Linked DNA regions of Pseudoduganella dura. The protein of the gene in region 2 purifies or fractionates together with the protein of the main gene of each other region. This does not show direct contact. Links are inferred from orthologs where the notes say so. Each region holds a gene or a part of one and is shown on either strand. Other genes may lie near its edges.

Region 1 (3,177 bases), 2.4 Mb from region 2 along the record:
CGATGCGTTGTCGCCGCGCGAAGCGCTGGACCGGCTGTACCAGCTGAAGCGTCTCGCGCCGGCATGAAGCGGCGCGCCGGCCTGGCCTGCCTGCTGCTGGGCGTCGCCCTGGCAGGGGGCGCCCTGCCGGGTGCACGGCTCGCCACGGCGGCGCCGGTGATGTCACAAGCGGCAGAAGGGGGGAAAGGGGCACAGGCGGCGCCGGAGGACGCAAAGTCGTTCGACATCGCCATCATCGGCCATGCCTTTCCAGGGGACTCCGGCGACGACGACCTGCAACGCACGCTCGCCCGCGCCGACCGGGAAAAACCGGCGTTCGTGATTGCCACCGGCATCAAGTCGGCGGCGGAACCCTGCACCGACAAGCTGTACCTGCAGCGCAAGGCCCTGCTGAACAGGTCCGACCGGCCGCTGATCCTCGTGCTGTCTGGCGACGACTGGACCGCGTGCCGCAACTCGGCGGGCCGCTCGAACGCGATCGAGCGGCTGAACCGGATCCGCGAGATCTTCTACGACGGCCAGGAAGCGCTGGGCCGCCGGGTGCTCGACCTGAACCGGCAATCGACGATCACGAAATTCCGCAGTTATTCGGAAAACGCGTACTGGGAGCGCGGCGGCGTGCTGTTCGCCACCATCAACCTTCCCTCCCCCAATAACCATTTCCTGCCCGAGGCGGGCCGCAACAGCGAATACGAAGACCGCCTGGTCGCCAACCGCGCCTGGCTGCAGCGGCTGTTCGGCATGGCCAAGCGGCGCAAGCTGGAGGGACTGGTGCTGTTCTCGAACGGCGCCGTGCGCATCCATGCCGAACCGGGGTTTTCGCTGCTGGCCGGCTTCTCCAGCAAGCAGGACGGCTTCGCCGAAACGCGCCGGCTGGCGCGTACGCTCGCCGGAAAATATGCGGGCAAGGTGCTGCTGGTCGATACCAGCCGCGAGCCCCCGGTCAAGGGCGACCCGATACCGGGCACGGTCACATGGCAAGGCAACCTGGGGCACGTGACGCTGGGCGGCGAATGGCATGTGCTGCGCGTGGCGCCGGGGAGCGAACAGTTGTTTACGCTGCACCCGGACGAGGCAAAACAGCGCGTGCAGGGGAAACCGCCCAGGAACGATAACGAACAGCGGAAGCTGCCCAGGAATGAAAGCGGGCAGCCGAAGCTGCCCGATGGCGGCAAGCCGAAGCCCGCCGCGGAGAGCGAACCGCCGAAGCCGTCCGCGAAGTAAGGATCAGTGCACCGGGTGGGTGCGGAACTGGTCGCCTTCGTCGCCTTCGTCGTCCTCGTCGTCACCGTGGTGGTGGCCGTGTGCGCCGTGCACGTGCTCGTGGGCGATTTCCTCATCGGTGGCTTCGCGCACTTCCAGCACTTTCAGGTCGAAGCGCAGCGCCATGCCGGCCAGCGGATGGTTCCCGTCCAGCACGACCTTGTCTTCGGCGATGTCGGTCACGGTGAAGATCATCGCTTCCTCGTCGTTGTCGCCATCCGGCATGCCTTCGAACTGCATGCCCACTTCGAGCGGCTCCGGCAGGCGCGAGCGCGGCTCCACCTTCACCAGGTTCGGGTCGTAATCGCCGAACGCATCGTCGGGTTCGATCTGGATCGTGTTGGCGTAACCGACTTCCTTGCCGTCCAGCTCTTCCTCGATCTTCGGCAGGGTGTTTTCGTACCCGCCGTGCAGGTACACCATCGGCTGGCGGCCGTCTTCGATCAAATTGTTCTGGGCGTCGGACAATTTGTATTGCACGGTCACGACGGTGTTCTTGGCGATCTTCATTTCGCATCCTTTCTGGTCTAATGGCGCCGATTATACTCCGTGGCCGGCCGGAGCCGCGCGGCCTTGCCGCCATGCCGGTTGTTATAATATGGTATGAAAAAATCCGCACCGCTCCGCCTCCTCGGCGACATCACGCCCGCGCAGTTCATGCGCGATTACTGGCACAAGAAACCCCTGTTGATCCGGCAGGCCATTCCGGGCTTCAAGCCGTTGCTGCCGTTCGATCAGCTCGCCGCCCTGGCCACGAAGGATTACGTGGAATCGCGCCTCGTCACGCTGGCCGATGGCGAATGGAACATGCAGCATGGGCCGCTGCACGAACTGCCGCCGCGCGCGCAGCGCGAGTGGACGATGCTGGTGCAGGGCCTGAACCTGCAGGACGATGCGGCCGACGCGCTGCTGCGCCAGTTCCGCTTCGTGCCCGATGCCCGGCTCGACGACCTGATGGTCAGTTTTGCCACCGACGGCGGCGGCGTGGGCCCCCACTTCGATTCGTATGACGTATTCCTTCTCCAGGCCGAAGGGCAGCGCCGCTGGAAGATCGGCCCGCAAAAAGACCTGTCGCTGGTCGAAGGCCTGCCGCTGAAAATCCTCAGCAATTTCAAGCCCGCCGAGGAATTCGTGCTGGAGCCGGGCGACATGCTGTACCTGCCGCCGCATTATGCGCACGACGGCGTGGCGATCGGCGACTGCCAGACGTATTCGATCGGTTTCCGCTCGCCGTCGTACCAGGAACTGGGCGAAGCGTTCCTGCAGTTCATGGCCGACTCGATCGACCTGCCGGGCCGCTACGCCGATCCGGACCTGGAACCGGCCGGCAAGCCGGCCGAAATCCCGAAGAACATGCTGGGCCGGCTGGCGGACGAGCTGAACAAGATGCAGTTCACCGAAGACGATTTCGCGATCTTCCTCGGCGAATACCTGTCCGAGCCCAAGCACAATGTGTTCTTCGTGGGCCCGGAAAAACCGCTGACCGCGGCGCGCTTCGCGCAGACGGCGGCGAAACGGGGCGTCAGGCTGTCGCGCAAGACGCAGATGCTGTACCGCGGCAAGCACGTCTTCATCAATGGCGAATCGTTCGCGATCGGCCGCGCCGACAAGGCGGCGCTGGAAGCGCTGGCCAACGACCGGGTGCTGGACGGCGCCGCGGTTGCCGCCGCCTCCGGGGACGTGATGGACGCGCTGTTTGCCTGGTACACCGACGGCTGGCTGGAACTGTCCGGCAAGTGACGTGCAAATAAGCAGCGAACAAGCAGCAAACAAGGACAAGGAGCGGCGATGGACAGGCACACATTCGATACCCGCGCCGGCTTCCAGGCCCGGCTGGATGATTGCCTGTCCCGCGCGCGCCTGTCGCTGGCGCTGTTCGACCCGGACTTCGGCTGGTGGGAGCTCGGCAGCATC
Region 2 (3,057 bases):
CGGCCGGCTTGAAGTCCATGCCGAACTGCTGGCTGCCGTCCGATTTCGCCCGGGCGTCCAGCCGGGGCATCGGCTTGCCGATGAAGCGGAATTTATCGGCGTTCTTCAGCACCACGTGTCGCGGCACGGGCTGCTTCATCGCTGCTTCGGCCATCTGGCCGTAGGTCGCCTTCCTGCCGCCAGGAGCGGTCAGCAAACCTTTCGACGCCTTGACCTGGCCAACCGGCACCTTCCACTGTTCGGCCGCCGCGGCGACAAGCATCGCCCGCGCCCTGGCGCCGATCTCGCGGTACTGTACCCACGAGTGGGCCACCGTGCCGGAGCCGCCGGTGATCTGGATGCCCAGCGCCGGGTCCTTGTACGCTTCGCCGGCCGGCGCCAGCGCGCCGCGCATCTGCGACCAGTCGGCATCGAGCTCCTCGGCGATCAGCATCGGCAGCGCCGTCTGCACGCCCTGGCCGAATTCGAGCCGGTTCACCTGCACGGTGACGGTGTTGTCCGGCGCGATGCGCAGGAACGCGTTGGGCTGTTGCGAAGGCTTTGGCCCGGCAGCGGACGCATCGGCCGCGCGCGCCATCCGGCTGCCGCCGGCGAACGTGAAGCCCAGCACCAGCCCGGTGCCGGCGGCCTTCAGGAAGCCGCGGCGCGACGGGCCGGCCGTGTCGCCGGCCGCCAATGCCGCCATTTCCTCCGGAGTGATCCATTCAGTGCGCATGTGTTCTCCTTCAGGCGAGCGTCTTCGCCGCGTCCTTGATCGCCAGGCGGATGCGCTGGTAGGTGCCGCAGCGGCAGATGTTGCCGGCCATGGCGCTGTCGATGTCGGCGTCGGTCGGCTTCCTGTTCGTCTTGAGCAGCGCGGCGGCACTCATCACCTGCCCGCTCTGGCAGTAGCCGCATTGCGGCACATCGTGCTTCACCCAGGCGTCCTGCACGGCCTTGCCCACCTTGTCGTGTTCCATCGCCTCGATCGTGGTGACCTTCCGGCCCACGGCCGCGGAGATCGGCGTCACGCACGAACGGATCGGCTGGCCGGCCAGGTGCACGGTGCAGGCGCCGCACAGCGCCGCGCCGCAGCCGAACTTCGTGCCGGTCATGTTGAGGTTGTCGCGCAACGCCCACAGGATGGGTGTCGACGGATCGGCGTCCACCTGGGTGTCGCGCCCGTTGATGTTCAGGATGACCATGTTTGCTCCTGGTTTTGGCGGAGAAATCGAAAAAGCGGATGTAAAAACGGCGCGCTTCGTTGGCGCGCCGCGTCGATGCAGTCGTTGCGGTTAATGCCGCCTCACTTGATGGAAGCGAATTTCTCTTCCATTGCCGCGGCGTCGATCGCGCCCGGAATGCGGCTGCCGTCGGCAAAGAAGATCGCCGGCGTGCCTTGCAGGCCCAGCTTGTTCCCCAGCGCCAGCACCTTGTCGTTCGGCGCCGTGCAGCCGGCCGGCGCGGCCGGCGCCTGCTTGCCGGACAACATCCAGTCGTCCCATGCACGGTTGCGGTCCGCCGCACACCAGATATTGCGCGATTTCACGGTGGAATCGGGCGACAGGATGTTGTACATGAACGTGTAGACGGTGACGTTGTCGACCTTCGACAGCGTCTGCTGGCGGAATTTCTTGCAGTAGCCGCAGTTCGGGTCTTCGAAGATGGCAACCACGCGTTTGCCGTTGCCCTTGACCGTTTTCAGCGCCAGTTCCAGCGGCAGGTCCGAGAACTTGATGCGGCTGATGTCGTCGATACGGGCTTGCGTGACATCTTCCTTGGTCTTCAGGTTGAAGATGTGCCCCGCGAACAGGTATGTGCCCGTCTTGTCCGTGTAGCGGATCTCGCTGCCGATACGGATTTCGTACAGGCCGGCATATGGCGTTTCGCGTACGGAGTCGATCTTGACGTTGTCGCCCAGTTTCGGCTCGACGTTCTTGCGGATGGTGGCTTCGACGCCGTTGTCGGCGCCCGCGCACGACATCAGCAACGCCGATGCCAGCACGAGGCCGGTCTTGATGAACTTCATAGACTCTCCGAGGGGACAGCACGGGATCGCCGCGCCGCCAGGGTGTGATCAGTGCCGGCCCAGCGCGTGGGACATCAGCGTGCGCTTGACGAACGGCAATTTATCCAGCAAGTTTAGCCCGAAATTGCGCGCCGCGCGAAGCGGTTCGAGATTGGCGCCGAACAAACGTTGCAAGCCATCAGTGGTGGCTTGCATCAGCAGCACTTCTTCCCTGCGCGAGCGGCCGTAGCGGGCAAGCACGCGCTCGTCGCCGATGGAACGGTGTTCCTCGCGTTCGGTCACGGCGCGCACCAGGTCGCGCACGTCGCCAAAGCCCAGGTTCATGCCATGGCCGGCCAGCGGATGCACCACGTGGGCCGCGTCGCCGATCAGCGCCACGCGCTGGGCCACCAGGGAATGGGGGCGCACCAGCGCCAGCGGGAAGGCGCGCACGCCCTCCGGCAATACCGGGGTCAGCCTGCCGAGCTTGTCGGCGGCGAATTCCGCCAGGCGGTCGGCCAGCGCCTGCGCGCCTTCGCTGCACAGCTGGTCGGCCAGCATGTCCGGCGCGGACCAGACCAGCGATACGCGGTTGCCGGGCAACGGCAGCAGCGCCACGATACCGCGGGTGCAAGTGAACCACTGGAGGGCGGCGCCGTGGTGCGGCAGCTCGGTCTCGAAGTTGGCAACCACGCCCTTCTGGCCATACGGCTTGTAGTCGAGGCCGATATCGCACTGGCCGCGCACCCATGACTGGGCGCCGTCCGCGCCGACGATCAGCGATGCCTTGACGGCAGTGCCATCCTCCAGCTGCACGGCGGCGCCATGCTCGTCGCATTTCAGCGCCACCGCGCGGCCGGTCACGACATGCACGTTCTGCGCGAAGCGCAGCGCGGCATCGAGGGCGCCGTTCAGGTTGCGGTCCTCCACGATCCAGGCCAGAGTATCGGCATGGGCGCCGTAGGCGTCGAAGTTGAGGTGGCCGGGCTGCTCGCCGTCGCCCTTGACGATCATGCCGTCGACCGGGGCGATGCGCTGCTGGTCCATCGCGCCCCATACCTTGAGGTTCG

Evidence for each region.
Region 1: the proteins of GJV26_RS10025 (region 2) and GJV26_RS20565 purify together in Escherichia coli (affinity purification with mass spectrometry, with the first as the bait; 2 studies listed by BioGRID). This does not show direct contact. The link is inferred for Pseudoduganella dura from one-to-one orthologs.

The regions. Positions count from the first base shown.
Region 1 is NZ_WNWM01000002.1:4,706,443-4,709,619, reverse strand. Bases 1-2,860 are described here. They hold GJV26_RS20565 (FKBP-type peptidyl-prolyl cis-trans isomerase), read right to left. Parts: upstream 1,774-2,860; coding sequence 1,228-1,773; downstream 1-1,227. Other genes in these bases: GJV26_RS20560 (ribosomal protein uL16 3-hydroxylase), read left to right, coding at 1,867-2,860; GJV26_RS20570 (hypothetical protein), read left to right, coding at 64-1,224; mutS (DNA mismatch repair protein MutS), read left to right, coding at 1-67. In the rest of the region: more of GJV26_RS20560, read left to right, coding at 2,861-3,003; GJV26_RS20555 (DUF7931 domain-containing protein), read left to right, coding at 3,052-3,177. UniProt on the Escherichia coli protein: Folding helper with both chaperone and peptidyl-prolyl cis-trans isomerase (PPIase) activities. Chaperone activity prevents aggregation of unfolded or partially folded proteins and promotes their correct folding.
Region 2 is NZ_WNWM01000002.1:2,267,732-2,270,788, forward strand. The notes cover bases 148-2,887. They hold GJV26_RS10025 (DsbC family protein), read right to left. Parts: upstream 2,009-2,887; coding sequence 1,286-2,008; downstream 148-1,285. Other genes in these bases: GJV26_RS10015 (xanthine dehydrogenase family protein molybdopterin-binding subunit), read right to left, coding at 148-715; GJV26_RS10020 ((2Fe-2S)-binding protein), read right to left, coding at 726-1,184; GJV26_RS10030 (FAD-dependent monooxygenase), read right to left, coding at 2,057-2,887. In the rest of the region: more of GJV26_RS10015, read right to left, coding at 1-147; more of GJV26_RS10030, read right to left, coding at 2,888-3,057. UniProt on the Escherichia coli protein: Acts as a disulfide isomerase, interacting with incorrectly folded proteins to correct non-native disulfide bonds.